One region of the Kitasatospora sp. NA04385 genome, then DNA from elsewhere that is predicted to be linked to it. Evidence: riboswitches for the same ligand, from Rfam matches in the RefSeq annotation. Region 1 holds a riboswitch; each other region holds the start of a gene.
The links. Region 1 has a riboswitch for cyclic di-AMP ahead of HUT16_RS11305 (M23 family metallopeptidase). Riboswitches for the same ligand answer to the same signal wherever they lie in the genome.
Positions count from the first base shown of each region.

Region 2: another riboswitch for cyclic di-AMP. It lies ahead of HUT16_RS39300 (transglycosylase family protein); the one in region 1 lies ahead of HUT16_RS11305 (M23 family metallopeptidase).
Region 3: another riboswitch for cyclic di-AMP. It lies ahead of HUT16_RS09355 (C40 family peptidase); the one in region 1 lies ahead of HUT16_RS11305 (M23 family metallopeptidase).
Region 4: another riboswitch for cyclic di-AMP. It lies ahead of HUT16_RS39150 (transglycosylase family protein); the one in region 1 lies ahead of HUT16_RS11305 (M23 family metallopeptidase).

Region 1 is NZ_CP054919.1:2,589,369-2,596,980, forward strand. It holds gene HUT16_RS11285 (ATP-dependent Clp protease proteolytic subunit) at 1-386, opposite strand, end outside; gene tig (trigger factor) at 637-2,028, opposite strand; tRNA gene HUT16_RS11295 (tRNA-Pro) at 2,241-2,314, opposite strand; tRNA gene HUT16_RS11300 (tRNA-Gly) at 2,466-2,539, shown strand; gene HUT16_RS11305 (M23 family metallopeptidase) at 2,654-3,685, opposite strand; cyclic di-AMP (ydaO/yuaA leader) riboswitch at 3,691-3,844, opposite strand; gene HUT16_RS11310 (hypothetical protein) at 4,212-4,406, opposite strand; gene HUT16_RS11315 (PP2C family protein-serine/threonine phosphatase) at 4,863-6,074, opposite strand; gene HUT16_RS11320 (GNAT family N-acetyltransferase) at 6,236-7,489, shown strand; gene HUT16_RS11325 (ribose-5-phosphate isomerase) at 7,536-7,612, opposite strand, start outside.
Region 2 is NZ_CP054919.1:4,810,911-4,818,522, reverse strand. It holds gene HUT16_RS21595 (NAD(P)/FAD-dependent oxidoreductase) at 1-781, opposite strand, end outside; gene HUT16_RS21590 (Ppx/GppA phosphatase family protein) at 1,295-2,230, opposite strand; gene HUT16_RS21585 (DUF501 domain-containing protein) at 2,227-2,886, opposite strand; gene HUT16_RS21580 (septum formation initiator family protein) at 2,939-3,382, opposite strand; gene eno (phosphopyruvate hydratase) at 3,532-4,821, opposite strand; gene HUT16_RS39300 (transglycosylase family protein) at 5,123-5,851, opposite strand; cyclic di-AMP (ydaO/yuaA leader) riboswitch at 5,855-6,053, opposite strand; gene HUT16_RS21565 (cytochrome P450) at 6,286-7,530, opposite strand.
Region 3 is NZ_CP054919.1:2,151,023-2,158,634, reverse strand. It holds gene HUT16_RS09385 (aminotransferase class V-fold PLP-dependent enzyme) at 1-489, shown strand, start outside; gene HUT16_RS09380 (Lrp/AsnC ligand binding domain-containing protein) at 514-795, opposite strand; gene HUT16_RS09375 (rhomboid family intramembrane serine protease) at 792-1,595, opposite strand; gene HUT16_RS09370 (hypothetical protein) at 1,745-2,011, shown strand; gene HUT16_RS09365 (NYN domain-containing protein) at 2,193-3,578, shown strand; gene HUT16_RS09360 (C40 family peptidase) at 3,764-4,801, shown strand; cyclic di-AMP (ydaO/yuaA leader) riboswitch at 5,164-5,320, shown strand; gene HUT16_RS09355 (C40 family peptidase) at 5,331-6,407, shown strand; gene HUT16_RS09350 (C40 family peptidase) at 6,616-7,612, shown strand, end outside.
Region 4 is NZ_CP054919.1:1,691,990-1,699,601, reverse strand. It holds gene HUT16_RS07320 (LacI family DNA-binding transcriptional regulator) at 1-326, shown strand, start outside; gene HUT16_RS07315 (long-chain fatty acid--CoA ligase) at 390-2,300, opposite strand; gene HUT16_RS07310 (hypothetical protein) at 2,433-2,633, opposite strand; gene HUT16_RS39150 (transglycosylase family protein) at 2,734-4,071, opposite strand; cyclic di-AMP (ydaO/yuaA leader) riboswitch at 4,077-4,246, opposite strand; gene HUT16_RS07300 (hypothetical protein) at 4,772-6,913, shown strand; gene HUT16_RS07295 (sirohydrochlorin chelatase) at 7,115-7,612, opposite strand, start outside.

The sequences.
Region 1 (7,612 bases):
CCCGCGGAGGGCTGGTGCATCAGGATGTTGGCGTTCGGCAGCGAGAAGCGCTTGCCCTTGGCGCCCGCGGTCAGCAGGAACTGGCCCATCGACGCCGCCATGCCCATCGCGATGGTGACCACGTCGTTCTTGATGTACTGCATGGTGTCGTAGATCGCCATGCCGGCCGAGATGGATCCACCCGGGGAGTTGATGTAGAGGTAGATGTCCTTCTCGGGGTCCGCCGCGAGCAGCAGCAGCTGGGCGGTGATCTTGTTGGCGATGTCGTCGTCGACCTGCTGGCCGAGGAAGATGATGCGCTCGTTGAGCAGCCGGTTGTAGACCTGGTCGCCCAGGCCGCCACCCACGTCGCCGCCGGCGGCGTGCGGTGCCATCGGGCCAGGCATCTGCATCTGCGGGAACGTCACTTAGCCACCTGCTCAGTCGATCTGCGTGTGTGTCGCTGTCCACCGACCCTAACGCGCAGGCCCCGCCGCTGAATCCCCCACGCAGAACTGTTCGCTGTGAGCGCAGGGTGAGCAGGCCGAACGCGTCCGGGACGGCCCGGGAACGCGCGAACGGGCCCGGACACCCTGCGGTGTCCGGGCCCGTTCCCGGTGCTTCGACGCCCCGTCGGCGGTCCGACGGTCAGGAGGCTCAGGCCTCGGCGGACTCCTCGGAGGTCTCCGCCGCGGCGGCCTCGGCGGCCTCGGTGGTCTCCTCCTCGTCGTCCTCGAAGGAGACGGTCTCGCCGTTGGTGTCGGTGACCTTGGCGGCCTCGACGACCAGGGCCAGCGCCTTGCCGCGGGCGACCTCGCCGACCAGGAGCTGCACCTGGCCGCCCTGGACGACCTGCTGGGCGAACTGGTCCGGGGTCAGACCGGAGCCGGCGGCGCGGCGGATGAGGTGCTCGGTGAGCTCCTCCTGGTTGACGCCCAGCTCCTCGTTCTTGACGATCTGGTCCAGCACGAACTGGGTCTTGATGCCCTTCTTCGCCTGCTCCTCGGTCTCCTTGTCGTAGTCCTCGCGGGACTTGTCCTGGGAGGCGAGGTAGGTGTCGAGGGTCAGGCCCATCGGCTCCAGCTGGTGGTGCTCCAGGTTGTGCTTGCGGGTGCCGATCTCGTCCGCGAGCAGCTTCTCCGGGTAGTCCATCTCGACCCGCGAGAGCAGCTCGTCGAGGACCTTCTCCTGGGCCTGGGTGGCCTGGTCGAACTCCTTCATCCGCTCGAGGCGCTTGACGGAGTCCGCGCGGAGCTCCTCCAGGGTGTCGAACTCGCTCGCCAGCTGCGCGAACTCGTCGTCCAGCGCCGGGAGTTCCTTCTCCTGGACGGCGGTCACGGTGACGGTGACCTCCGACTCCTTGCCGACCTGGGTGCCGCCCTTGAGGGTGGTGGTGAAGGTCTTGGACTCACCGGCGGACAGGCCGACCACGGCCTCGTCGATGCCGTCCAGCAGGCGGCCGGAGCCGATCTCGTAGCTCACGCCGGTGGCGGTGCCGTCTTCCGGCACCTCGCCGTCGACCTTGGCCTCCAGGTCGACCACGACGATGTCGTTCTCGCCGGCGGCGCGCTCGACGTCCTTCACGGAGGCGAACCGCTCGCGCAGCTGCTCCAGGGACTTCTCGACGTCCTCGTCGCCGACCTCGATCGGGTCGACCACGACCGCGATCTCGGCGAACTCGGGCAGGGTGACCTCGGGGCGCACGTCGACCTCGGCGGTGAACTTGAGGTCACCGCCGTCGGCCAGGTTCTCGACACCCTCGATCTCGGTGATGTCGGGCTGGCCCAGGACGTCGATCTGGCCCTCGTCGACGGCCTGCGTGTAGAAGCGCGGAAGCGCGTCGTTGACGGCCTCCTCCAGCACCGCGCCACGACCGAAGCGCTGGTCGATCACCTTGTTCGGGATCTTGCCCTTGCGGAAGCCCGGAACGGTGACCTGCTGGTTGATCTTCTTGTACGCCGCGTCGAGGCTGGGCTTGAGCTCCTCGAAGGGCACCTCGACGGTGAGTCGAACCCGGGTCGGGTTCAGAGTCTCGACGGCGCTCTTCACGGTTGGGTCTCCTAGGGGGCTTGCGGTCAGGGCGATAGGCGGTTGGGGCTGCATTGCTGTCCGTACTACCGCCAGCGGTCCATCCTACCGGTACCACGAAAGCGACTGTGCCCGGCACCGGGGCCGGACCGGGGGCGGCCCCGCACGGGGCCGCACGGGGTGCCGGAACGACAACAGGGCCCCGCCCTCCGACGAGACCCTGCCGCACACGGTCGGGGTGACCGGATTCGAACCGACGGCCTTCCGCTCCCAAAGCGGACGCGCTACCAACCTGCGCCACACCCCGTGGTGCCGAGCAGAAGAGTACACGTCGGCCCGCCCCCGACCGGGGCGATATCGGCGAGCCGACAACGGCGAAGGAGTGTGCAATCCACCGACCCGACCAGGTACGCTGAGCCAGTCCTCACCACCCTCGCGGTGGCGACGGACGCTCCTGTGCGGGTGTAGCTCAATGGTAGAGCCCCAGTCTTCCAAACTGGTCACGCGAGTTCGATTCTCGTCACCCGCTCCACGAGGCCGACGGCCCCGACCGCACCAGCGGCCGGGGCCGTCGCCGTTCCCGCCCCGGAACGGCCCGAAGGCCCCGCGCAGCGGATCGCGGGGCCTTCGGGGGTGGTGCCGGGGATCAGACGTTGACGCCGTGGGCCGCCAGGTAGGCGACCGGGTCGATGTCGGAGCCGTAGTCCGGGGTGGTGCGGATCTCGAAGTGCAGGTGCGGGCCGGTCACGTTGCCGGTGGCACCGGACAGGCCGATCTGCTGGCCCGCGGTCACGGACTGGCCGGCCGAGACGGAGATCGAGGAGAGGTGCGCGTACTGGGCGTACTTGCCGTCGGCGAGCTTGATGACGACCTGGTTGCCGTAGGCGCCGCCGTTGCCGGCCGAGACCACGGTGCCGTTGGCGATCGCCTTGAGGCTGGTGCCGGTGGCGACCGGGAAGTCGATGCCGGTGTGGTAGCCGCTGGACCAGCTGGAGCCCGCCACCTTGTAACCGGTGGTGACGCTGCCCGGCGCGGGGGCGACGTAGCCGGAGGAGGAGCTCGCGGAGGAGCTGCTGCCGCCGGTGGTGGTGGAGGTGGTGGTGGAGGTGGTGGCGGTCGACGACTTCGCGGTCGACGACTTGGCGGTCGAGGACTTCGCGGTCGAGGACTTCGCGCTCGACGACGAGGAGGTCGACTCCTGGGCCTGGGTCTTCTCGGTGCCGGTGCTCGACTTGGCCGAGGTCTTCGGGGCGGCGGCGGGGGCCGCGGCGTCCGAGGAGGTGGTGGCGGAGCCCGTCGCGGCCTTGCCGTTGACGGTCAGCTGCTGGCCCGGGTAGATCAGGTTCGGGTTGCCGCCGATGACCGAGCGGTTGTCCTGGTAGAGCTTCTCCCAGCCGCCGTCGACGTTCTTCGCGTCGGCGATCTTGGAGAGGGTGTCGCCGGCGGCGACCCGGTAGGACTCGGCGGCGGCCGAGGAGGCGGCGCCGTGGTCGGCGACGGGGGTGGCGTCGACCGAGACGCTGGCCCACGAGCGGCCGCCGTCGTGCTGGTCGGTGGTGCCGTGCGCGGAGGCGGCGGTGGCCGGGAGGCCGACCGCGGCGCCGGCGACGCCGACGGCGATGGCGATGCGGGCGACGGTGGCCAGGCGCGGCTTGCGGTGCTTGCCCTGAGCGGACATGAAGCTGTTCCTCTCCGACGCCTACGAGGTGAGCTGTCGGGTTCGGGCGAGAGTTGCCCGGCCGCGTTCTCCGCGGCTTCACCCCGAGCCGTTCCCGTGCGTTCCGGGCCCGGCGTACTACCTGTGGTTCCCCCGCTCCTGCCGTGGCGTGGTGTCTGGTCGGCACCGAACGGCGGCAGGACTAGGCGTTCCGCTCGGTGGCCCACCCGGCCGATGTCCGGGCTGCGGAGGAAGCAAAACCCACGGCTCACGGAGCTGGCAAGCGCCGGTAGGCCCCGTTCCCGGGCTCGGGAGGGGGCTGACGGTCCGCCAGGTCACGCTGTGCCGTCGGGGGGCTGCGGTGCGCGTACGGGATCATGACCGTGCGCCCACGAACCATGTACGGTGGGCGACTTCGGCCACCGTGCGCGTCCGGGCGCCGACCCCGCGTGACGCGGCGGGTGACCCTGGTCACCCGCGGGCAGGACTCTGCGACGGCCGGGGGCGTCTCCCGTCCGTCGGAACGTGCGCTCCGGGGTCGGGCGAGTCAGCCCGCGATGCCGGAGATCGCCTTGGAGACGGACTGGAGGAACTGGGTGATCGGGGATGCCATGTTCGACTGGCTGAGCATGAAGCCGAATAGCGCCGCCATGATCGCGTGACCGGTCTTCAACTGCTTGTTGCGGATGAAGATGGCGACGATGATGCCGAACAGGACCAGGGCGGAGACGGAGAAGGCCACCGGGACTCACTTCCTCGATTCGTGGCGGGGATTCGGGTCGGAACCGGCGACGGCTCCAGGCGGAAACCGGCCCGTGCCCCCCGTGTCCCCACCACTCCATCCGGACTCAGTGTGGTCGCTCGTGCGGAGTGCGTAAAGGACTTGCCCAGTCACCCGGGGCCCCAACCCGGGTGCTGGGGCTGATTTCCGCCGACCGTGACGATAGCGGACGGGTCCTGACGGGCCGTCGGTGGGATGCGGTCCGCCACGGCCGGGGCGGCAAAGCGGCAGGCAGACCGGGCATCCGCCCACCGACCGGGTATGCCAGTGGAATTGGCCGAAGATCAACGCCCTGGTTTGACACTCCGTGGGCACTTCCTGCTCACCCTTCGTGCACTCCCGCCACCGGCGGCGGCCCGGGGCGCGGCGCCCGCGCACGGGCCCCGGCCCGCGGCGCCCGGCGGCGCCCGGTGACGTTCAGCGGCGCCAGACCAGCAGCACCGCGCGGTCGTCGTTGACGTGCTTGGCGACGCTGTCGATCAGCCGGACCGCCGCCCCCGAGCGCCCGGCCACCGGGGTGGTGGCGACCAGCCGGTCGGCCTCGCCCATCAGCCGGTCCATGCCCTCGTCCAAGTCCCGGCCGGGGATCTCCACCATGCCGTCGGTGCACAGCATCAGCACGTCGCCGGGGCCCAAAGTACCGCGCACGCCTTCGAACTTGGCGCCGTCGTAGACACCGAGCAGCGGCCCCTCGGCCTCCTTGACCTCCCAGTGGCCGGCCCCGGCGAGGCGGTGCATGCCGGGGAGGTGGCCGGCCGAGAGGAGCTCGTACTCGCCGGTGTCCAGGTCGAGGACCAGGTGCGCGGCGGTGGCGAAGCCCTCGGCCCAGTCCTGGCGCAGCAGGTAGCCGTTGGCGGCGGGCAGGAAGTCGTGGGCGGGCAGCGAGCCGAGGAGTCCGCCGAAGGCGCCGGAGAGCAGCAGGGCGCGGCTGCCCGCGTCCATGCCCTTGCCGGAGACGTCGGCGAGGACGACTTCGAGCACCCGGCCGCCGGGGCCGGTGCGGGCGGCGACCATGAAGTCGCCGGAGAAGGACTGGCCGCCGGCCGGGCGCAGCGCGGTGTCGGTGTGCCAGCCGTCGGGCAGCCGCGGGACGCGGCCCTGCACCCGGATCCGCTCGCGCAGGTCGAACAGCATGGTGGAGCCGCCGCGCCAGGGCACGCCGATCCGGCGGCGGAACTGGGCGACCAGCAGCCCGGCGACGCCGACCGCGCCGACCACCAGGGCGGCGCCGGGGGTGACGCCGTGGGTGTACGCCTCGGGGCGCTCGCTGGCCACCTGCTCCCCGGTGTGCACCACGGACTCGGTGATCAGGCCGGCGGCCGCGGCGGCGTACAGCAGCACCAGGGTGCCGGGGCGCAGCAGCAGCGCGCCGGCCAGGATCGGCAGGACCAGGGCGGTGGGCGGGGCCCAGTCGGGGACGGCGACGTTGAGCAGCACCAGCAGCGGGACGGCCAGGGCGAGCGCGGCGAACGCCCACCAGTCGGCGCCGTCGCCGCGGAAGTAGTCGACGCCGGTGCGGCGCAGCCTGCGCCGGGCCCGGTACAGCGCCGCGCGCAGCCGGGCCGTCACGGGTTCGCGGGACGGCGGGCCGCCCCGGCCCGTCGCACTGGGACGCGCGCTGCCGGCCATGGGGACCGACCTTATCCACCGCCGGTGCCCGCGTCGACGGGCCGGGTGGCACCGGGTGCAGCGGAGGTGGCACGCCCGGCGGGTTTCGGCCGCCCGGGACACGTCGGGCGCGGGGCGGTTATTCGCTCGCCGGGCCCCGATCCGGCTGGTAGGCAGGCCCCATGACGATTCGACACCCCGAACTGACCGTCCGGCCGCTGCGCGACGAGGAGTGGGAGACCTGGTACCGGAACGTGGAGGTGGCCTTCGGCGGTGGCGAGGAGGCGCCGGAGGCCCGGGAGTTGTGGCGGCGGCTGATCGACGTGGAGCGCACGCTGGTGGCCTGCGCGGCCGGCCGGCCGGTGGGCGGGACGACCTCGTTCGACTTCCGGCTGGTGGTGCCGGGCGGGGCGGTGCTCCCGGCGGCGGGGGTGGCCGCGGTGGGCGTGCTGCCGACCCACCGGCGGCGGGGTGCGCTGAGCGCGCTGATGCGCCGCCAGTTGGACGACGTGCGGGCGGCCGGGGAGCCGCTGGCGGTGCTGACCGCCTCCGAGCCGGTGATCTACGGGCGGTTCGGGTACGGGCCGGCCACCCGGAAGACCGCGGTGTCGATGCTGCGCGGCAGGGTGCGGGTGCGCACCCCGGAGCGGGACGGCGAGGTGGTGCTGCGGCTGGCCGACCCGGTGGCCGAACTGCCGCGCTGCGAGGAGTTGTACGCCGCCCTGGCCGCCGCCCGGCCGGGCACGCTGCTGCGGCGGCCGGGTTGGGAGGAGGTGGCGGTGCTGGACGCGCCGGCCGACCGGGGCGGCTTCTCCCCGCTGCAGTGCGTGCTGGCCGAGGACGCGGCTAGCGGTGAACTGCTGGGCTACGCCCGGTACGCGGTGAAGTCGGAGTGGACCGACCGGGGCGCGGCCGGGGTGGTGCGGGTGCGGGTGGTGCAGGGGGCCGAGCCCTGGGTGGCGGCCCGGCTGTGGGAGTTCCTGCTGGACCTGGACCTGACCGAGCGGGTGGAGGCGCCCAACCTGCCGGTGGACGACGCGCTGCTGCACCTGGTGTCGGACGTCCGGCACCTGGTGCCGCGGATCGTGGACGGGATGTACGTGCGGCTGGTGGACCTGCCGGCCGCGCTGGCGGCGCGCGGCTACCCGGTGGGGGTGGACCTGGTGCTGGAGGTGACCGACGCGTTCTGCCCGTGGAACGCCGGGCGTTGGCGGCTGACGGCGGCGCCGGGCGGCCCGGCCTCCTGCGTGCGGACCGGGGATGCGGCCGAACTGGAGCTGGACGTCCGCGAGTTGGGCTCGGTGTACCTGGGCGGCGGTTCGCTGGCGGCGCTGGCCGCGGCGGGCCTGGTGCGGGAGCTGCGGCCGGGGGCGCTGGAGCCGGCCTCGGCGGCGTTCCGCTCGGGGCTGGAGCCCTGGCTGCCGCACGGCTTCTGACGGCGGCTGCGCGGGGGACGCCCGGGCGGGCGTCCCCCGGCGCGGCTCAGCCCTGCGGGTGGTGGGCCGGGATCGGCGGGAGTTCGCCGGTGGTCTCGTACTCGGACAGCATCTCGATCCGGC
Region 2 (7,612 bases), 2.2 Mb from region 1:
AGGCGTCGAACTCCATGCCGTTCTTCAGCACCACGTGCTGGTCGACGCAGGAGTCCATCGAGGTCTCGATGTAGACCTCGATGTCGCGCTCCTCCAGGCGGCCCTTGGTCCACAGACCGAGGTCCGGGCCCATCTCGGGGAGGATGCGGTTGGCCGCCTCCACCACCACGAAGCGCATGTCGTCACGGCTGACGGTCTTGTAGATCTTGGCGGCGTCGCGCGCCATGTCCTCGATCTCGGCGACGGTCTCGATGCCGGCGAAGCCACCGCCGATGACCACGAAGGTCAGGGCCTTGCGCCGGACGTCCTCGTCCGTGGTGGACTCGGCCTTGTCGAGCTGCGCCATGACGTGGTTGCGGAGGCTGATCGCCTCCTCGACCGTCTTCATGCCGATGCCGTGCTCCGCCAGACCCGGGATCGGGAAGGTGCGGGACACCGAGCCGGTCGCGACGACCAGGTACTCGAAGGGCAGTTCGTAGGACTCGCCCGCTGCGGGCTGGATGGTGGCGACCTTGCGGGCGTGGTCCACCTCGGTCACGTGACCGGTGAGCACCTCCGCCTTCTTGAGGGCGCTGCGCAGCGGCGCGACGAGGTTGCGAGGGGCGACGTTGCCGCCGGCCGCCTCGGGGAGGAAGGGCAGGTACGTCATGTACGACCGCGGGTCGACGACCGTGACGGTCGCTTCGCCGTAGCGCATCTTCTTGAGGATGCGCATCGCGGCATACAGGCCGACGTAACCACCGCCGACAATGAGGATGCGAGGACGCTCCGTGGTGCTCATATCCGAAAGTATCCACCCCCGCCTGACGGGCCATTCGTGAGGCCCGTCACAAGCTCCTGGACACCGGGTGCTACACTGCGCGCCCGCACTTCCGGCTTCCGGTGGACTCCCGGGGGTCCGCTCACCGCCGGCGGGCCCCCGCCGTGAGCGGTTCGACCCGCAGGACCGCGCTGAACAGCAACGATCCCGGCGTCACCCGGGTTCCCGAGCGGGGTTTCGATTTCTCCGCGATGAACGGCAGGTTGCCTGCGATCCCACCGGCGACTCCCGGATGGCGCCTTCGGTCCCACATTTCGGGCGGAGCGGAGCCCCCGAGTGGGTCGAAAGACTGGATTGCCATGTGAAGAAATTCACGAAGGTTCTCGCCGCGACACGCCGGGAGGCCCCGAGGAGGCCCCGGAAGGGGCCCGGAAGGGGCTCGCGGGGGTCTCCCGGGCACCCTCCGGGGGCCTCCCGGAACCCGTTCGGACCAGTGGGCACCCGGGCGTTCGCCGAGCCGGGCCCGAGCCGTGATCAGGCGATCGACCAGGCGATTCCGTCCAGGATGTCGTGCTCCGAGACCAGCAGTTCGGCGGCCCCGGTGCGCTCCATGACCTCCAGCAGCACCAGCGCGCCCGCGGCGATCACGTCCACCCGGCCGGGGTGCATGACCGGGACGGCGGCCCGCTCGGCGTGCGAGGAGTGCAGCAGCCACTGGGCGGTCTCCCGCACCTGCTCGACGCCGACCACCGCGTGGTGGATCCGCTCGGAGTCGTAGCCGGGCAGCTCCAGGGCGATCCCGGCGACGGTGGTGACGGTCCCGGCCAGGCCGATCAGGGTGGCGCCGGAGTCCAGCGGCACGGCCGCGGCGACGGCGTCCAGCGCGGCCCGGATGTCGGCCCGGGCGGCCTCGATCTGCGCCTCGGTGGGCTGCCCGCCCGAGAAGTGACGCTCGGTCATCCGGACGCAGCCGATGTCCATCGAGTACGCGGCCCGCACGTCCTGCTCGCCGAGCACGAACTCGGTGGAGCCGCCGCCCAGGTCGAACACCAGGTACGGCGGCCGGTGCGGGCCGCCGAGCAGCTCGCGGGTGGCGCCGGTGAAGGACAGCCGGGCCTCCTCGTCGCCGCTGACCACGCTCGGCGTGACGCCCAGGATCTCCTTGACCCCGGCGGCGAACTCGGCGGCGTTCTCGGCGTCCCGGGAGGCGGAGGTGGCGACCATCCGGATCCGGTCCGGGGCGACCCCGTGCTCGGCGATCACCTCCGCGTACTCGCGGCAGGCCGCGAAGGTGCGGGCCAGCGCCTCGGGGTGCAGCCGCCCGGTGCGGTCGACGTCCTGGCCGAGCCGGACGATCAGCATCCGCCGGTCCAGGTCGGTGATCTCGCCGGTGGCCGGGTCGAGGTCGGCGATCAGCAGGCGGATCGAGTTGGTGCCGCAGTCGATGGCGGCGACCCGGGTCGGGCTCACGACTCGTCCTCCGATCCGGCCTCGGCGGCCTTGCGGGCGGCGCGCTCGGCGCTCAGCGCCTCCTTGGCGGCGATCACCGCGCCGTGGTCCCCGGCCTTGGCCCGGTTGCGGGCGACCCGCTCACCGGCCGCGTCGACCTCGGCGGGGCTGACGCACGGGCCCTTGGCCCACCAGTCCTCCAGCATCCCGATCGCCTCGTCGCCGAGCGGGTTGACGCCCTCCCCGGCGGCCAGCGAGTGCCCGACCAGCACGTGCAGGCACTTGACCCGGTCGGGCATGCCACCGGCGCTGGGGAAGCCCTCCAGCACCTCGACGGCGTCCCGGCGGGCGATGTAGTCCTCGTGCGCCGCCCGGTACGCGGCGGCCAGCTCCGGGTCCTCGGCGAGCCGGGCGGTCTGCTCCTTCATCACGCCGTCCGCCTCCAGGGTGCCGATCAGCGAGGCGGCCCGGGGACAGGTCAGGTAGTAGAAGGTCGGGAACGGCGTGCCGTCGGGCAGCCGGGGCGCGGTCTCCACCACGTCCGGGTTGCCGCACGGGCAGCGGTGGGCGACGGCGCGCAGCCCGCGCGGGACCCGGCCGAGCTGGGCGGCGATGGCGGCGACGTCGCGGTCGGACACCTCGGGGGCGTCGGACGCGGGAGGGTTCTGGTTGCTCATCGGGAGTCTGTTCGTCAGAGGGGGCGGGGGTCGTTGGGGGGACGCCGGGGCGTCAGGGGGCCGGCTCCGGTGCGGGCGGCGCGGCGGCGTCGGCGGCGTCCACCGAGTCCCAGAGGGCGGCGTACCAGGGCTTGAGCGCCTTCGGGCGGCCGGCCGCGGCGTCGTCCGAGGAGGGCTTCGCGCCGGGCGCGGGCGGCGGGGAGACCGAGACGAACGGGGTCTCGCCGGGCAGCGCGTAGTGCAGTCGCTCCCGGGCCCGGGCCTTGACGTACTCCGGGTCCTGCCAGCGGGCCTTCTCCCGGCGCAGTTCGTCGACCTGCTGGCGGGCGTGCTCGGCCTTGGCCCGCTGGGCGGCGATCTCGCCGCGCTGGGCGATGTACTGCCGGGCCGGGTAGGCGAGTATCGCCACCAGTGAGCACAGCACGAGCACCAGCACGGTGGCCCGGCTGGTGAAGCGCGGTCGCGCCGCCAACCCGGGAATCCTCCACTTGGCCATCTGCTCGCCCCTCCTGCGCATGCCGGTGCCCCGGCCCCACCCTACGCGGTGGGGACCGGGGCACCGGTCACATCAAGCGGTAGTTCAGCCCTGCTGCGCTTACTTGTCCGCGGGGCGGCTGTGCCTACTTGTCCGCGGAGCGGCTGTGCTTACTTGTCCGCAGAGCGGAACCGCGGGAACGCGGAGCGGCCCGCGTACTCGGCGGCGTCGTCGAGGATCTCCTCGATGCGCAGCAGCTGGTTGTACTTGGCGACGCGCTCGGAGCGGGCCGGGGCGCCGGTCTTGATCTGGCCGCAGTTGGTGGCGACGGCGAGGTCGGCGATGGTGACGTCCTCGGTCTCGCCGGAGCGGTGCGACATCATGCAGCGGTAGCCGTTGCGCTGGGCCAGCTCGACGGCGTCCAGGGTCTCGGTCAGCGAGCCGATCTGGTTGACCTTCACCAGCAGCGCGTTGGCGGTGCCGGTCTCGATGCCCTTGCGCAGGCGCTCCGGGTTGGTGACGAACAGGTCGTCGCCGACCAGCTGGACCTTGTCGCCGATCGCGTCGGTGATGGCCTTCCAGCCGTCCCAGTCCGACTCGTCCAGCGGGTCCTCGATGGAGACCAGCGGGTAGTCGGCGACCAGCTCGGCGTAGTACGCGATCAGGTCGGCGGAGGAGAGCGCCTTGCCCTCGAACTGGTAGGCGCCGTCCTCGAAGAACTCGGAGGCGGCGACGTCCAGGGCGAGCGCGACGTCCTTGCCCGGGGTGTAGCCGGCCTTCTTGATCGCCTCGGTGATGAGGTCGAGGGCCTCGCGGTTGGAGTCCAGGTTCGGGGCGAAGCCGCCCTCGTCGCCCAGGCCGGTGGAGAGCCCGCGCTCCTTCAGCACGCCCTTGAGGGTGTGGTAGACCTCGACGCCCCAGCGGACGGCCTCGGAGAAGGACTCCGCGCCGATCGGGGCGATCATGAACTCCTGGATGTCGACGTTGGAGTCCGCGTGCGAGCCGCCGTTGAGGATGTTCATCATCGGGACGGGCAGCACGTGGGCGTTCGGGCCGCCCAGGTAGCGGAACAGCGGCAGGTCGCTGGCCTCGGAGGCGGCGTGCGCCACGGCGAGCGAGACGCCCAGGATGGCGTTGGCGCCGAGCGAGGACTTGTCCGGGGTGGCGTCCAGGTCGAGCATGGCCTGGTCGATCAGGCGCTGCTCGGTGGCGTCGTAGCCGACCAGCTCGGGGCCGATCTGCTCGATCACGGCGAGGACGGCCTTCTCGACGCCCTTGCCGAAGTAGCGGCTCTTGTCGCCGTCACGGAGCTCCAGGGCCTCGAAGGCACCGGTGGAGGCGCCCGACGGGACAGCCGCGCGACCGGTGCTGCCGTCGTCGAGACCGACCTCGACCTCGACCGTGGGGTTGCCGCGGGAGTCGAGGATCTCACGGGCTACGACGACATCAATGGACGGCACGAGGCATCTCCTAGCGGAAGCGGATGTGTGGTCGTTACGACCAGAGCCTAGCCGCACAGCGCCGCGCGGCCACGCCCGGCCGGGCCCCGTCTCACGGTGTGGCCCGGCTACTCATCGGTAGTTCACCTGTTTGACGGCCGCTCCACCGCTCCCGGCGGCGCGAACTGCCGGGCGCGCGCCGGGAGCGGACGGGGAGTCAGGGGACGCGGCCCTCGTCAGGGCGGCGGCGGGGCCTCGTCAGGCCGCCGGCCGTGCGCGTCCCGCATGCCGGAACACCGTCCGGACAGGGGTCGGAGCGGGATCAGAGCGAGAGCACCTGACCGGGCAGGATCAGGTCGGGGTCGGCGCCGATCAGCCCCTGGTTGGCCCGGTAGATCCGCTCCCAGCCGCCGGAGACGTTCTGCGCGGCGGCGATGCCGGAGAGCGTGTCGCCGTCCCGGACGGTGTAGCCGCCGGCGGCCGGGAGCTGCGGGGCGGCGTCGTTCTGCGGGGCGGCCTGGGGTTCGGCGGCGGCCTGGGGTTCGGCGGCGGCCTGGGGCTCGGCGGCGGGCTCGGCCGGCTTCTTCGACGGCGAGCCCTTCGGCTGCTGGGGCGGGCTCGGGCGCTCCTGGGAGCGCGAGGCGGTGTCCTCGGAGGTGTCGGCGGGCGCGCCGCCCTTGGTGAGTCCGGCCCGCTTGGAGCAGACCGGCCAGGCGCCGGGGCCCTGGGAGGCGAGCACCCGCTCGGCCACCGCGATCTGCTGGGAGCGGCTGGCCAGGTCGGCGCGGGCCGCGTACTGGCCGCCGCCGAAGGCGCGCCAGGTGGAGGAGGTGAACTGCAGGCCGCCGTAGAAGCTGTTCCCGGTGTTGATGCTCCAGTTGCCGCCGCTCTCGCACTGGGCCACGCGGTCCCAGGTGTCGGCTGACGCAGCTGCCGCTCCGGTGGCGGCGAGCAGGGGGAGGGCCAGGCCGACCGAGGCCACGCCGGCGGCGGCGATGACCTTCTCGGCCTTGGTACTACGGCGGTGGCGAGGGGTGTTGGCGAACAGCACGGGACATCCTCTCCGCACGCCTGCGAGGTGAGCTGTCGGGTTCGGACCGGGAGGCTGGCCCGGCCGCCGGACGGTTCGGACGCGGTTGCGCCCGCTGCTCGGCGGCTTCACCCCAAGCCGTTGGGACTACGGCGTTCACACTGGTTCCCCCGCTCCTGTCCGGTACCTGGTAGGTGGCCCGAGGACGCGGCGGACAGGACTCGGCGTGCCGCGATCGGGGCCCGCAGCTGCGGGCATGTCGGAGAGTAAGCAAAGCTGACGAGCAATCACAAGCTCATATCACCATGATCACGCCGAAATTACGGATCCCCTTTTCACGTACACGAACGATCCAGGTATGTCCGGATTCGTTCCGAGCAGGAGTGCGACGCGCGCCCCCGCCCCGGCGCGTCGTCGGCCCAGCGGTACGGCGTGTCGCGGGTGTCGAAACGGCGTCAGCGGGGCGTGAAGGAGACCGGGAGGTCGCGCAGACCGCGCATGATCAGCCCGCCCCGCCAGCGCAGCTCGGCCGGATCGGCCGCCGGCCGGAGGTCCGGAAGCCTGGTCAGTAGGCTGCCGATCGCGCTCTGCCCCTCAAGCCGGGCCAGCGGGGCGCCGATGCAGTAGTGGATGCCGTGACCGAAACCCAGGTGCGGGTTGTCCGAGCGGGCCAGGTCGAGCGTGTTCTCGGCGGAGAACCGGGCCGGGTCGCGGTCGGCCGCGGCCAGCACCACCAGCACCGGGTCGCCGACCGGGACGTCCACCCCGCCGATGGTCAGCGGCGCGGTGGCGAACCGCCAGGTCGCCAGCTCCACCGGGCCGTCGTAGCGCAGCAGTTCCTCGACGCCGGTCTCCAGCAGGGCCGTCTCGCCGCGCCCCAGCGACTGCTGGAGCAGCGCGCGCTGGTCCGGGTTGCAAAGTAGGGCATGAAGCCCATTACCAATCAAATTGATCGTGGTTTCGAACCCGGCGAAGAGCAGGATGAAGGCCATCGCCGCGGCCTCGTTCTCGCTCAGGTGCTCGCCGTGGTCGCCGGCCCGGATCAGGCCGGAGATCAGGTCGTCGCCGAGGTCGGCGCGCTTGCGGTGGATCAGGTCGGCCAGGTAGCCGCGGATCTGCTTGACCGCGCGGCCCACGCCTCCCCGCTTGCCGCCGGTGTGGCGGATCATCATGCCCGCCCAGTCGCGCAGGTCGTCCTGGTCCTCGGCGGGGACGCCGAGCAGGTCGCAGATCGCGTAGATGGGGAGCGGGAAGGCGAACTCGTGGATCAGGTCGGCCTCGCCGCGGCCGGCGAAGGAGTCGATCAGCCGGTCGGTGATCTCCCGCACCCGCGGTTCGAACTCGGCCACCCGGCGCGGGGTGAACGCCTTGGAGACCAGCCGGCGCAGCCGGGTGTGGTCGGGCGGGTCGATGTTCAGCAGGTGGGTCATCAGGTCGGCCTGCCGCTCGCCGGGGATGCCGACCCGGCCGCTGCGGTGGGCCTGCTCGCTGTGGTGCGCCGGGTTCTTGGAGAGCCGGGCGTCCGCCAGGGCCTGCCGGGCGTCCGCGTAGCGGGTGACCAGCCAGGCGTCGACCCCGCTCGGCAGGGTAGTGCGGTGCACCGGCGCGTGCTCCCGCAGCCAGGCGTACGCCGGGTAGGGGTCGGCGGCGAACTCCCAGGTGAACAGGGGCGGCTGGGGGGCGTGGGGCTGGTCTGGCATGTCTTGACCGTATCGGGAAGCGCCGTCGCGTGAGTCTGGTCACCTGGTGGGTAATCCCTGTTGCGGAGCGTCGGGGCGAGCC
Region 3 (7,612 bases), 440 kb from region 1:
GCCTGCCGGGCGCTGGACGAGGCGGGCTTCGAGGCGCTGGAGGCCCGGGAGCGGGCACTGGTGGCCAAGCTGACCGAGGGCCTGGCGCGGATCCCCGAGGTGCGGGTGCTCAGCCTGTTCGGCGAGGGCTCCGACCGGGTCGGCGTGGTGTCGTTCGTGGTGCGCGGTTGGAACAGCTCGCACTTCTCGGCCGCGCTGTCCGCCGAGTACGGCATCGGCGTCCGGGACGGGCTGTTCTGCGCGCACCCGCTGGTGCGCACCCTGCTCGGCGGTGACGAGGAGGCGGCTCCGGGCGAGTGCGGGGCGCCGGAGTCCTCGCTGCCGGGGGAGCGCAGCCTGAACGCGATCCGGGTCAGCTTCGGCGCCGGGACCCCGGTCGAGCACCTCGACCGGTTCCTGGCCGCCGTCCGCGAGCTGGTCAGCGACGGTGCGAAGTGGAGCTACCGCAACGAGGGCGGCCGCTGCGTCGTCGACACCGAGCAGCGCTGAGGCCCAGCCGGGCAGCGTTGAGGCTCAGCCGTCCAGGCCGAGCGAGAACGCGGCCTCCAGGTCGTGCTGGGAGTAGGTGCGGAAGGCGATGTGGGTCTCGGTGTTCGTCACGCCCGGGACCTTGTTGAGGCGGCCGGGGATCACCTCGGCCAGGTCCTCGTGGCCGCGCACCCGGACCATCGCGACCAGGTCGTAGGTGCCGGTGACCGAGTAGACCTCGCTGACGCCCTCGATGGCGGCGATGGCCTCCGCGATCTCGGGGATCCGGTCGACGTCGGTGTTGATGAGGACGATCGCGGTGATCACTGAGCAACTCCTGTTCGAGAAGGTGCGCCCAGGGTATCGCCCGCCGGACGGGCGGCCCAGGCGAACAACCAGCCCGTCACGAAGCCGATCACGTGCACCAGGTAGGCCACCCCGTCGCCGCCGGAGGTGACCGACCAGAACTGCAGGACGAACCACAGGCCGAGCACCAGCCAGGCCGGGAAGCGCAGCGGCAGGAACAGCAGCAGCGGCACCAGCGCGGTCACCCGGGCCCGCGGGTGCAGCCGCAGGAACGCCCCCAGCACCCCGGCGATCGCGCCGGACGCGCCGACCAGCGCCCGCACCGCGTCCGGGGTGCCCGACTCGGCCAGCGCGTAGCCGTAGGTGGCCAGGACGCCGATCGCCAGGTAGCCGACCAGGAAGCGCACCCGGCCCAGCCGGGCCTCCACCGCCGGGCCGAAGACGAACAGGAACAGCAGGTTGCCGATCAGGTGCAGCCAGCCCGCGTGGACGAACAGCGCCGTCACCGCCGACAGCTCGGGGATCTTGCCGGGGGTGGCCGGCAGCACGCAGCCGGGCGCGGCCGGGGGCAGCGCGGAGAGCTGGGCGGCCGTCAGGGGGCGGCCGTCCAGCAGCTCGGCGGGGACGGCGCCCCAGCGGTGCTCGTAGCGCTGCTCGGCGCAGGCGCGCGCGTCGCCGCTGCCGTACAGCGGGTTCAGGCCGGCCGGGCCGACCAGCATGACCAGGGCGGCCAGCGCGATCAGCAGGTACGTGGCGGCCGGGGTGCGGGCGGCCCGCTCGGCCGCCGGCGAACCGGCCCGGGCGGGGGCGGAGAGCACCATGCCGGTCAGCATTCCTCGGGGGCGCACCCGCGACACCGGGCGCTGCTCCGGCCGGGTGAGCGTCCGGGCTGTGGACCGGTGATCCGCCCGCCCGGCCCCAGGCAATAGGCTGGAGGCCCGGAACCGGGACCAGCCGAGAGGGACCACTCATGAGCATTGCCGCGCCGACCGCCGAGACCCGCTGGCGCTGCACCCTGTGCGGCAACCTGACCCGCTTCGACGTCACCCGTTCGTCCCGGGTGACCGACTTCCTGCACTTCGACCTCTCCGGCGAGTCCAAGGTCGAGGAGACCCAGGTGCTGGCCGAGACCATCGAGTCGGTGCGCTGCCGCTGGTGCAACGCCGTGGACCAGGTCGAGCTGGTGGCCCGTCCGGGCGCCGAGGAGGCCCCGGAGGGCGACGCCCAGCAGGGCTGACGCGACTTCGACCGCCCCGCGTTCCCGTCCGCCCCGGACGGGGGCGCGGGGCGGACTCGTCGGCGGGGTGCTGTCGGTGCGGCACGGTAGACGGGACAATTGGCAGCAGCGGCGGACACCAACGCCCCGCCCGGCACCCGCCGGAGGGGCCCGCCCGGGATCAGGATCGGAGCCGAGGACAGTGGCGGAGGCAGCGAACGCGCCCGCGGACACGGACGGGACCGCGCCCGCCCCGGCCCCGGAGCCGCACGGCGGCACGGAGACGGCCGGACGCCCCCTGCCGGAGGGCGTGCGCCGACGGGTGGTCGGCATCGCCTCGGACGCGCTCGGCGGCATCGCGGCCGGCGAACTGCCCGCCTCGCTGCGCCCGTACGCCAAGTTCACCCCGGCCCGGCGGGCCAAGTACGCGGCGACCGCGCTGGCCGCCGCGCTGGAGTCGGACCCGGCCTTCCGGGTCCGGATAGCCGAGCGGCTGCGGCTGGGCCAGCCCGACCTGGTGCAGGCGCTGGAGGCGGGCACCGCCCCGGCCGCCGCCGACCCGATGGACGTCGCGGCCGCCGCCTACCTGGTGCGCCCGTCCGGCTGGGCCCGGCTGGTGGAGGAGGCCGGCGAGGAGGCCGAGCGGGTCGACGCCGAGGGCGCGGCCGCCGAGGCGGCCCGGCTGGCCGAGCGGCTCCAGGGGGAGCTGGCGGAGGCCCGGGCGGGCGCCCGGGCCGAGCTGGAGCGGCACCGGGCCGAGGCCGAGGGGGTGCGCAAGGAGGCGGAGTCGCTGCGCAAGAAGGTCCGCTCGCTGGAGGCGGACACCCGCCGGGCGCAGGCCGAGAGCCGACGGCTGGCCGGGGAGCTGGAGGCGGCCCGGGCCGCCGCGGCCGTCGAGCGCAGCGCCGCCGAGGGCGAGGCCAGGCGGCTGCGGCACCGGGTCGCCGAGCTGGAGGCCGCGGTGGAGAGCGGGCGGCGCACCGCCCGCGAGGGCCGCAGCGTCGAGGACATGCGGCTGCGGCTGCTGCTGGACACCGTGCTGCAGTCCGCCCAGGGCCTGCAGCGGGAGCTGGCGCTGCCGGTGACGGCGCTGCGCCCGGCCGACCTGGTGGAGGCGGTGGAGCCCGGTTCGGCCTCGCCGCACGACGTGGCCCGGCGCGGCCTGGCCGAGGACGACCCGGCGCTGCTGGACCAGCTGCTGGCCATCCCGCAGGTGCACCTGGTGGTGGACGGCTACAACGTGACCAAGACCGGCTACCCCCAACTGCCGCTGGAGCAGCAGCGATTGCGGCTGCTGGGCGGGCTGGCCATGCTGGCCCAGCGCACCCAGGCCGAGGTGACCTGCGTCTTCGACGGCCAGGACCTGGACGTGCCGGTGATCATGGCCCCGCCGCGCGGGGTGCGGGTGCGCTTCAGCCGCACCGGGGAGACCGCGGACGAGCTGATCCGCCGGCTGGTGCGGGCCGAGCCGCAGGGCCGCCCGGTGGTGGTGGTCTCCGCGGACCGGGAGGTCGCCGACGGGGTGCGCAAGGCCGGTGCCCGGCCGGTGGCCTCGGTGCTGCTGCTGAACCGGCTGGCCCGCAGCTGAGACGGGGTCAGGGGGCCGCCGGGCGGCCGGAGTGTGACGGTCCGGTGAAAGGGGGCGGGTGGTCGAGACCGGAAGCCCCCCGGGAGTGGACGCGGAGGTGGGGACTTCACTAGGGTCTGGCGTCAAACCTATATTCCGGACCATCACTCGTTGGGGTGAGTCCAGCAGGAAGAAGGAGCACCCCCTTGGCCTCCCACCGCCGTCCCAAGCAGCCGAGCCGTGCGCGGATCTCCGTGTTCACCGCCGCCGCCGCGACCGCGGTCGCCCTGACGGCCCAGGCCAGTGCGCACGCCGCCCCGGCCCAGCCGAACAAGGACGAGGTCAAGGCGCAGGTCGACAAGCTGCTGGAGGAGCAGGAGCAGGCCGCCGAGAAGTACAACGGCGCCAAGGAGCGGGCCGACCAGCTGCGCAAGCAGGCCACCGACCTGCAGGACCAGGTGGCCCGCGGCCAGGAGCAGCTGACCGAGCTGGCCTCCGGCCTCGCGGCGGTCGCCGGGGACCAGTACCGGCAGGGCGGCGTCGACCCGTCGATGCAGCTGATGCTCTCCTCCGACCCGGACCAGTACCTGACCAAGGCGTCCTCCTTCGACCAGGCCGCCAGCACCCAGGCCGAGACGCTCAAGTCCCTCAAGGACCAGCAGCGCCGCCTGGACCAGCAGAAGCAGGAGGCCGCCCAGGTCCTGCAGGAGCTGGACAGCCAGACCCAGGCGCTCAACGACGCCAAGAACGACGTCAACGCCAAGCTGGCCGAGGCGCAGAAGCTGCTCTCCAAGCTCAACGCGGCCGACCGGGCCGCGATCCTCCAGGGCGGCAGCGGCACCGCCTCGCGCAGCGCCTCCCGGGTCGACCCGTCCACCCTGCCGGCGGCCAGCGGCTACGCGGCGGTCGCGGTGAGCGCGGCGCTCGGCAAGCAGGGCTCGCCGTACGTGTGGGGCGCCACCGGTTCGAGCACCTTCGACTGCTCGGGCCTGATGGTCTGGGCGTACAAGCAGGCCGGCGTCTCGCTGCCGCGCACCTCGCAGTCGCAGGGCAGCTACGGCGTGAACGTGGGCACCGACTGGCACAACGCGCAGCCCGGTGACCTGGTCATCTACTACGGCGACCGGCACCACGTCGGCATGTACATCGGCAACGGCCTGGTGGTGCACGCGCCGCGCACCGGCGACGTGGTGAAGACGATGAAGGTCGACACCCTGCCGATCTCCACCATCCGCCGGGTCTGACGGACCGACGAACCGGACAAACGCCCCACGGGGCGACAACTGACGCATCGTGACACGCCCGGACGGGTCGGGATCCCGCTGTGATCCGCAACACGTCCGGGTGTGGCGTTTCTCGACCACATCGTGAGAATTACTACGCTGAGTGTAATGAATCGGTCACCTTCGGTCATATTTGGCAAGGTATTTGATTCAGAATCAGATTTTTTTCCGACAAGGATTTGAACGGATCACGGATCGGTTACTAGGGTCGTGCCTCGACCACCGCAGTGTCGATCGCCCAAGGGGGGCGGCGGCGGAGGTCGCCGCCGAGTCCGTGAAGCAGCGGGCAGACCGTCACCACCGGGTCTGCCGACGGGGATACCCCTGCGGGGGTGCTGTCGAACGGAGCCGGGGAACCACGTTCCCCCGGGGTGAATCGGCGCCGGGTCGGCCGCGGTGCGCGGGCGGTGAGGCGTCGTAGGGCATGTCTTCCGGCCCGAACCCGTCAGCTCACCCGGTAGGCGGTGTGAGGAAGAAGGAGTCCGCCTTCGTGGCGTCCCATCGCCGTCCCAAGCCCGTCGGCCGTGCCCGGGTCTCGATTCTCACTGCCACCGCCGCCGCTGCCGTGGCGCTGTCCGCCCAGGGCGGGGCGCACGCCGACCCCGCGCCGACCAAGGACCAGGTCAAGCAGCAGGTCGACCAGCTCAACGAAGAGGCCGAGGTCAAGACGGAGGCGCTCAACGCCTCCGTCGAGAAGCAGCAGGAGCTGCAGAAGCAGGTCGGCCAACTGCAGGACCAGCTCGCCCGGCAGCAGGAGCAGGTGACCACCGCCCAGGAGGGCCTGGCCGGCATCGCCGCCGAGCAGTACCGCACCGGGAGCATGCCGCAGACCATGCAGCTGATGCTCTCCAGCAGCCCGGACGCCTTCCTCGGCAAGGCCGGCACCATGAACGCGGTCGGCTCCACCCAGGCCGACCTGCTCAAGACCTTCAAGGGCGAGCAGGCCAAGCTGGACGCCCAGCGCAAGGAGGCGGAGGCCAAGCTCGCCGAGCTGGACGCCACCACCAAGTCCCTCCAGGCGGACAAGGAGGAGGTCCGGGGCAAGCTGGCCAAGGCCCAGGACCTGCTCAACACGCTGACCCAGCAGGAGCGCGAGCAGCTCGCCGCGGCCGAGGCCAAGGCCGCCGAGGACGCCAAGGCGAAGGCCGACGCCGCCGCCCCGGAGCGGGCCTCCCGGGACACCTCCCGGCAGGAGCTGAACGCCCCGGCGTCCTCCAGCTTCTCGGGCAACGCGGTCGGCGCGGCCGTCTCCAAGCTGGGCAGCTGGTACTCGTACGGCGCGGCCGGCCCGAGCACCTTCGACTGCTCCGGCCTGATGCAGTGGGCCTACAAGCAGGCCGGGGTGTCCATCCCGCGCACCTCGCAGGCGCAGGCCTCGGCCGGCACCAGCCTGGGCACCAACATCGCCAACGCCCGGCCCGGCGACCTGATCATCTACTACGGCGACCAGCACCACGTCGGCATGTACGTCGGCAACGGGCAGATCATCCACGCCCCGCACACCGGCGCGCAGGTCCGCTACGAGTCGGCGACCGTCATGCCGATCAACAAGATCGTCCGGATCTGACGGCCCCCCGCGACCCGCGGCCCGGTACCCCGCACGGGGTGCCGGGCCGTTCTCGTGCTGGTGTCCGATTCGCGGTCAAATATTCGTGACTGTCGGGGTTTGGACTGGATCGATCCGACTCGCTAACCTCTGCCCCCGGGCCCCCGCGAGGACGGCCGTCCGACGGCGGGCGGCGGCGGAGGCCGGCCGCAGATCGGAGCCGTCGCGCGTGTCCGTGCACCGTCGCACCCCACTGCCCGGCGTCCAGCGCCTCGCCCGCGCCCTGGCGCTCACCGCCGCCGCCACCGGCGCGCTCGGGCTCACCGTGAGCGGGGCCGCCGCCGCGCCGCTCAGCCCGGCCGATCCGGTGGGCCGCAGCGAGGTCAAGGCCCGGGTCGACCAGCTCTACGAGGAGGCCGAGCAGGCCTCGGAGAAGTACAACGCGGCCCAGGAGCAGCAGAAGCGGCTGCAGACCGAGGCCGCCGGCCTGCAGGACCAGGTCGCCGCCGGGCAGGAGGAGCTCAACCGGATGCGCGGCGACCTGGCCGCCGTCGCCGCCGCCCAGTACCGCTCGCAGGGCATGGACCCCGCGGTCCGCCTGATGCTCGACCAGGACCCGGCCGGCTACCTCACCGGCGCCCGCTCGCTGGAACAGGCCACCGCCCGGCAGGCCGACAGCCTGCGCGAGCTGGCCGAGCGGCAGCGCCGGCTGGACGAGCGGCGGCACGAGGCCGGTGCCAAGCTCGCCGAACTGGAGCAGGCCCGGCAACTGCTGGCCGCCGCCAAGGACGACGTCCGCGACCGGCTGGCCAAGGCCCAGCGGCTGCTGAACGGCCTCGCCCCCGCCGAGCGGGCCAGGATGGCCGCCGACGACGCCCGGGAGGCCCGGCAGCGCGCCACCCGGGGCACCGACCGGCTCGACCTCGGCGACCAGCCGCCCTCCTCCGACCGGGCCGCCGCCGCGCTGGCCGCCGCGATCTCCAAGATCGGTTCCCCCTACGTCTACGGATCGACCGGGCCGGGCACCTTCGACTGCTCCGGTCTGATGTACTGGTCGTGGCGGCAGGCCGGAGTGACCCTGCCGCGGACCTCGCAGGCACAGGCCTCGGCCGGCCGGCGGGTGAGCCTCGCCGACGCCCGGCCCGGAGACCTGGTGATCTTCTACAACGACAGGCACCACGTCGGCATGTACGCCGGCGGGGGCGTCGTCGTGCACGCGCCCTACC
Region 4 (7,612 bases), 900 kb from region 1:
CCGCCCAGGCGCTGCTCGACAAGGGGTGCACGGCGATCGTCTGCGGCTCCGACATGATGGCGCTCGGCGCGATCCGGGCGGTGCGCCAGCGCGGGCTGACGGTGCCGCAGGACGTCTCGGTGGTCGGCTTCGACGACTCGCCGTTGATAGCGTTCACCGAGCCGCCGCTGACCACCGTCCGCCAGCCGGTCGAGGCGATGGCCACCGCCGCCGTCGACGCCCTGCTGGAGGAGGTCGGCGGAAACCCGGCGCAGCGCTCCGAGTTCATGTTCCAGCCCGAGCTGGTGATGCGCGGCTCCACCGGCTCCGGCCCGCGCAACGGCTGAGACCGCGGGGCGCGTCCTCGGCGCGGCCCCCGGGAGGACCTCCTCCCGGGGGCCGCGCCGTCCTCACGCGTAGAGCTGCTCGACGTCGCGCCGGTAGGCGGTGCCGACGGCCTGCCGGCGGATCTTCAGCGAGGGCGTCAGCAGGCCGCGCTCCTCGGTGAAGTCGCCCGCCACCACCCGCGCCCGGCGGATCGACTCGGCGCGCGAGACCGTCGAGTTGACGCTCCGCACCGCCTCGGCGAGCGCCGCCAGCACGGCGGGACGGACCGGGACGGCGCTGCCGATGCCGACCCCCTCCGGCAGCGGACCGGGCTCCGGCGGGCCCGAGGCGAGGAACAGCTCGACCGCCTCGGCGTCCAGGGTGAGCAGCGCGCCCACATACGGGCGGCCGTTGCCGACCACCAGCGCCTGGCTGATCAGCGGGTGGCCGCGCAGCCGGTCCTCCAGCGGGCCGGGGGAGACGTTCTTGCCGCCGGAGGTCACCAGGATCTCCTTCTTGCGGCCGGTGATGGTCAGGTAGCCGTCCTCGTCCAGCCGGCCCAGGTCGCCGGTGGCGAACCACTGCGGCCGTCGCGGCCGCGGCCGACCCAACTCGTGGTATCCGTCGAAGAGCTGACCACCGCTCAGGAACACTTCGCCGTCCTCGGCGATCCGCACCGCGCTGCCCGGCACCGGCTGCCCGACCGTGCCCGGGCGCGGCCGCAGCGGCGGGTTCACCGTGGACGGGCCGCTGCTCTCGGTCAGCCCGTAGCCCTCGTGCACCAGCACCCCCGCCCCCGCGAAGAACAGCAGCAGCTCCGGGTCGATCGAGGAGCCGCCGCTGATCGCGTACCGCACCCGGCCGCCCATCGCGGCCCGCACCCGCCGGTACACCAGCAGGTCGTACAGGCCGTGCGCCACCCGCAGCGAGAACGGCGCCGGCCGGCCCGCGCCCGCCCGCGCGTCCAGCTCGGCCCGGGCGTAGCGCACCGCGACCTCGGCCGCCCGGTCGAACACCTTCGCCGCGCCCTTCGCCTGCGCCTCGGCCCGGCCCAACTGGTGGATCTTCTCGAACAGGTAGGGCACGCCGACCAGGAAGGTCGCGCCGAAGGCCGCCAGGTCCGGCCGCAGGTCGGCCGGCTTCAGGGACGGGCTGTGGCCGATCCGGACCCGCCCGTACACGCAGGTCACCTGGATCATCCGGCCCAGCACGTGCGCCAGCGGCAGGAACAGCAGGGTGCACGGCCGCACCCCGGTCGCCTCCTCGAACACCGGCTCCAGCAGGGCGTGGCAGTTCGCCGCCTCGGTGAGGAAGTTGGCGTGGGTCAGCAGGCAGCCCTTGGGGCGGCCGGTGGTGCCCGAGGTGTAGATCAGCGTCGCCTCGTCGTCCGGGCCCAGGGCCGCGCGGCGGCGCTCCAGCTCCTCGGCGGGGACGGACGCGCCGAGACCGGTCAGGGCGCCGACCGCGTCCTCGTCCAGCCGCCACAGCGGCACCGTCCCGCCGGTGCGGGCGATCGCCACGGTCAGCACCTCGGCGGTCTGGGCGTCCTCCGCGAGCGCCAGCACCGCGCCGGAGTCCCGGACGATCCACTCCGCCTGCTCCACCGCGGCCGTCGGGTACACCGGCACCACGCAGGCGCCGGCCGCCCAGGCGGCGAAGTCCAGCAGCGTCCACTCGTACCTGGTCCGCGACATCAGCACGATGCGGGCGCCGGGGCGGACCCCGGCCGCGACCAGGCCGCGGGCCAGCCCCGCGACCTGCTCGGCGAACTGCCGGGCCGTCACGTCCAGCCACCCGCCGTCCGGCTGACGGCGGGTCACCACCACGGCGTCCGGGTCGGCCAGCGCGTTGCGGAACGGTAGCTCCGCGAGACTGCCCTCCGCGGGCGGCGGTACCAGGTACGGCGCCCGGGCCTCGACGACCTGCCCGGCGGCGCGGCGGACCTCGACGGGTGGGCGGTCGGTGCGGGCGGCACGGGTGAGGGGGTGTGCCATCAGCGAACTCCCTTGAGTGGGGTGGGGGTTCGCCCAGGGTAGGTACTCGCCGGTAAACTTACTAGACGGTAAGTTACTTGACAGTCGCGTAAGTTGCGGGCGAGGGGAGGCCGGGGTCCGGCCGGCGGATCGTCAGCCCTCTTCGGCCACCGGGGGGTTGGGGAGGAAGCGGTCGCCGTCGCGGGTGCCGCCGGTGCGGGCGATGGTGCGGCTGTCGGTGGCGAGGTAGTCGCGCAGGACCAGTTCCACCGCGTCCTGGGGGTTGGTGGTGCCCAGCCGCAGCATCGCCTCCAGGGCCAGGTCCGCGTCCAGCGTGATCGTCAGTTTCGCCATGGTGCCGCTCCCCGGTCGTCGAGCCTTCTCCGGCCGAGGATAGGCCGCTGCCCCCGGGGCCGACCAGGGTCCCCGGGGGCAGCGGTGTGCCGTTCGCCGATCAGACGCGGCCCGCGAAGTCGGGGGCCCAGTTGGCGATGGTCTCGGTGCGGACGCCGGCGCTCGGGTTCGCCGCCTCGACGTACTTGCCGTCGCCGACGTACAGGGCGACGTGGTAGACGCCCGAGTTGGAGCCGTTGCTGGACCAGAACAGCAGGTCGCCCGGCTGCAGGCTGTCCAGCGAGACGCGGGTCGAGTAGTCGGCCTGGTCGGCGGCGACGCGCGGCAGGCTGATGCCGGCCTGGCGGAACGCGGCCTGGGTCAGGCCCGAGCAGTCCCAGCCGCCGTTGCCGGTGCCGCCGTAGACGTACGCCTGGCCGACCTTGGAGAGCGCGAAGTCGATCGCCGCGGCCTTCGAACCGGTCGCCTTGGTGGCGGTGGTGGTGGTCGAGGCGGTCGAGGTGGTGGCCGTGGCGGCCTTGCTCGCGGTGGTGGTGCTCGTGGTCGACGCGGTGCCGGTCGAGGGCTTCGCGGCGGAGCGGCTGCTCTTCCAGGACGAGCCCTTGTACGAGGACGAGGACGAGGACGACGAGGACGACGACTTGGTGGCCGGCGCGGACTTCTGCGCGGTCGTGGTGCCGCCCAGCGAGAGCTGCTGACCGGGGTAGATCATGTCCGGGCCCTCGGTGAGGACCGAGCGGTTCAGGTCGTACAGCTTCTGCCAGCCGCCGTCGACGTGCTGGCTCTGCGCGATGGCGGACAGCCAGTCGCCCGCCGCGACGGTGTAGGTGCCGGCGGACTGCTCGGTGGCGGCCGGGGTGCTCTGCTGGGCCTGCGGCTGGGCCTGGGCCTGGCTCCGGGACTGCTGGGACTTGCCCTGCGACCAGGAGTGCTGCGACTGGCTCTTGCCGGTGGACTGCCCGGAGCCCTGCGAGGAGTCCTGCGCGGAGCCCTGCGCGGCGGAGGAGGAACCGTTCGAGGAGGAACCGTTCGAGCCAGAGCCGTTCGAGCCGGAGGTGTCGACCTGGGGGGCGGCGCCGCCCTTGGTCAGACCGGCCTGGATGGAGCACACCGGCCAGGCGCCGGGGCCCTGGGAGGCCAGCACCTTCTCGGCGACGGCGATCTGCTGGTCCTTGGTGGCCAGGTCGGCGCGCGAGGCGTACGCGGTGCCGCCGAACTCGGCCCAGGTGGAGGAGGTGAACTGCAGACCACCGTAGAAACCGTTGCCGGTGTTGATGGACCAGTTGCCGCTGGACTCGCACTGGGCGACCTTGTCCCAGGTGGCGACGGTCGCGGCGGAGGCGGTGCCGGTGGTCAGGCAGGGGATGGTGAGCCCGATGCCGACGACACCGGTGGTGGCGATCAGGCGGCGGGCGCGCTTGGCGCTGATGGGCAGCATGAAGAAGCGTTCCTCTCCCACGCCTGCGAGGTGAGCTGTCGGATTCGGGCTGGAGTTGCCCGGCCGCGCGCACCGCGTGGTGCGTTCGGCTTCACCCCTAGCCCCGTGCGGTCCTTCGACCGCCCGGGGCGACTTACCTGGTTCCCCCGCCCCTGCCGTGGTGCGTTGTGCATGAGCCGACCCACCCGGCGGCAGGACTCGGCGTTCCGGGTGAGCTGGGTCCGTGTGTCCACGAACGTGGGCAGGAGATTAAGCGGATTCGAGGAGGATTCGCAAATGCCTGTGATCGGCGTCATAGTGTTCGGAATTCACGATCAAGGAATATCCGGCGAACTCCCCGACCGGTGGCGCGGCCTGGTCGCGCGTCAGGCAATTGGTGATCTTGCGCCCGTTTTGATGCGTTATGCAGGGCGGTGGGGGAGTATTCGGCTTTTGTGGCCATTCGCAGACGGGCATTTGTGCCCGATCGCCGGTTTGTCCGGCCGGGCCGGGCGCCCCGGCTCCGGGCTCCGGCGGCCCGGGGAATTCACCCGCGGGTCGGCGGCCGGAAAGCTCCGGCCCACGGCTCCGGAAGGCCGAACAGATGACTGATGGTACGTCAGGATGCTTAAGCGAAACGAAAGATGCCGCTTTCCGGGTCCGTTTCTGCCTATGCTGCCCCCGACGACGCGGGGTCGCGGGCCCCGGAAGGGCGGCCGAGGTGGAACAGCAGCGCAAGGGCGACCAACCGGCGCGGCACCGGCGGCCGCTGGTCGGGCGGCGCCGGATGCTGACCTGGCTGGCGGTCGGGACGGTGACGGCGCTCGGCGGGGGAGTGGTCCTCCGGCAGTCCCTCGCGGGGGCCGACGAGCCCGCCGCCCTCCCCGGGCCGGGCGGCGGCCCGCCGCCGACCGGCCACCGGCACGGCACCGAGACCGGTGCCCCGCCGCCCGCCTCGGCGTCCCCCCGGCCGTCCGCACCGCCCCCGTCGGTCGACCAGGGCGGCCGCCGGTGGTCGGACCCCAAGGGCTGGGGCGGCACGGTGCCCGGCCCCGGCAGCGCGGTGCGGATCACCGACAAGGTGCTGCTGGACGCCGACGCCCAGGTCGGCTCGCTGCTGGTGGAGAAGACCGGCTCGCTGGTGTTCGCCGCCGACAAGTCGCTGACGCTCGCCAGCGCGGGCAACGTCGAGGTGCGCGGCACCCTGGCGCTCGCCCCCGACGGCGCGCACACCCACACGCTGCGCTTCCCGGAGGTCGACGAGCGCCGCTTCGCCGGCGGCGGGATGACCGTCGTCGACACCGACACCGGCCTGTGGGTCACCGGCCAGGGCTACCTGCGGCTGGACGGCGCCCCCCGCACCGCCTGGACGCGCGCCGCCACCGCCCTCAAGCCCGGCGACACCACCGTCAAGCTGGCCGCCGCCCCCGTCGGCTGGCAGCCCGGCGACGAACTGGCCGTCACGCCCACCGCGCCGCCCGACACCGACGGGTTCTCCACCTCGTACGACCTGGTGACCGTCAAGCGGGTCGACGGCGCCACCGTCACCCTCACCGGACCGCTGCAGAACGCCCACCCCCGGGTGGCGCTCGGCGGCGGCGCGACCTTCGGCGCCGAGGTGCTCAACCTCAGCCGCAACGTCCGGGTCGAGGGCACCGAGCAGGGCCGGGCGCACGTCCACCTCACCTCCAGCCGCCCGGCCGACGTCCGGCACGCCGCGCTGCGCTGGCTCGGGCCGCGCGGCGACGGCAAGGACAGCTGGAACGGGAAGCCCGTCACCGAAGCGGTGCTCGGCCGGTACGGGCTGCACTTCCACATGCTGCTGGACACCTCGCGCGGCACCGTGGTCGAGGGCGTGGTGGTCCGCGACACCGGCAGCCACGCCTTCGTGCCGCACGCCAGCCACGGCATCACCTTCCGCGGCTGCATCTCCCACAACACCTGGGAGGACGCGTACTGGTGGGACGGCCCGATCGACACCCGCACCCCGCAGGGCCCCTCCGACGACATCGCCTACGAGGGCTGCGTCGCCTCCCGCACCGTCTTCGAGCCCAACCCGCGCGGCTACCGGCTCACCGGGTTCAGCCTCGGCGCCGGGACGGGCTCCTCGGCCCGGGACTGCGTGGCCGTCGGCGTCCAGGGCGCCACCGGCGCGTCCGGCTACGAGTGGCCGGAGACCAGCGAGGGCGTCTGGACCTTCGAACGCTGCCTGGCGCACAACAACCTGGAGAACGGCATCTTCGTCTGGCTCAACGCCGAGCACCACCACACCGTCACCCAGTACGCGGCCTACCACAACGGCGGCTGGGGCATCGAGCACGGCGCCTACCTGAACGACTTCGACTACACCGCCTCGGTGCTGTACGGCAACGCGGCCGGCGGCATCGCCGTGCACGCGCTGGGGCGGGACCAGGGCACCGTCTTCGACGGGCTGCTGATCGACGCCGCCGGGCAGTCCGACTACGCGGTGGCCACCCTCAAGCACCAGCTGGACGGCGAGTCGGTCACCCTCAGCCGCAGCCGGCTGACCGGCTACCGCAAGGCCGGAGTGGCGTTCCGGGCCACCGGCGACGGCAAGCCCGACGACATCGCCGTCCTGGACTGCGAGTTCGGCGGCCCCGGTGGCAGCGAGCTGTGGCTCGACCCGGACGCGCCCGACCCCAAGCGGATCCTGTTCCGCAAGGCCGGGCAGTCGCAGACCGTCTCGCTCGGCAAGGGCGGGGGAGGGCAGGGCGTGGCCGGCACCCCGTGGAACGCCACCACCGCCCCGGCCGAGGCGCCCACCCCGCCGCGGGCGGTCGCGCTGCCCGCGCTCGCCTTCACCGACAGCGCGCCGAAGACCGGGCGGGTCACCGCGGGCTGAACGAAGAGCTGAACGGGGGGAGGGGAGGGCTGAGCGAGGGGACGGGCGAACGGTCGAGCGTGCGGCCGGGCGGACGGTCGAGCGTGCGGCCGACCGCGGGTTGACCACCGGTGGCCGGGCGGTGTGCGGGTGCCGGGAAAAGCGCGACGGGCGGGAGCGCGTCGATTCGCTGCCCCTGCCCGTCGCGGTCCCTGGTCGGCGTCAGCGCGCCGCGTGCGCCCCCGGAGAGGTGCGCTGCTGCTCGGCGGCCGCCTCGGCGGCCTCCAGCTGCTCCTGGGTGGGCTCGGGGAGCGCCGCCAGGTAGGCGGAGGCGATCAGCTGGCCCACCGTCGGGTACGCGCCGATCGGGGCGGCGCTGGCGCAGCCGGTCTCCTCGGCGGCGGTGGCCAGCAGCTCGGGGTCGGCCTCCGGGCCGATCACCAGCGGGGCCAGCGCGGGGCGCTCGGAGCCGGTGGCGCGCAGGTGCGCGACGGCCGCGGCGACCGAGCCCGGCACGTCCAGCGCGGCCGGGACCACGGGCACCGCCAGCCGGGAGGCCAGCAGGACGCCGGTGATGCCCGCCGAGGCGGCCGCCTCCTCGCCGCCGACCGTGGTCAGCACCACGCCGTCGGCGGCGGTGGCGATGGCGAACAGCCGGGCCCGGTCGGCGCGGGCCAGCCCGGCCTCGGACAGCCGCACGTGCACGGCCTCGGCCAGCAG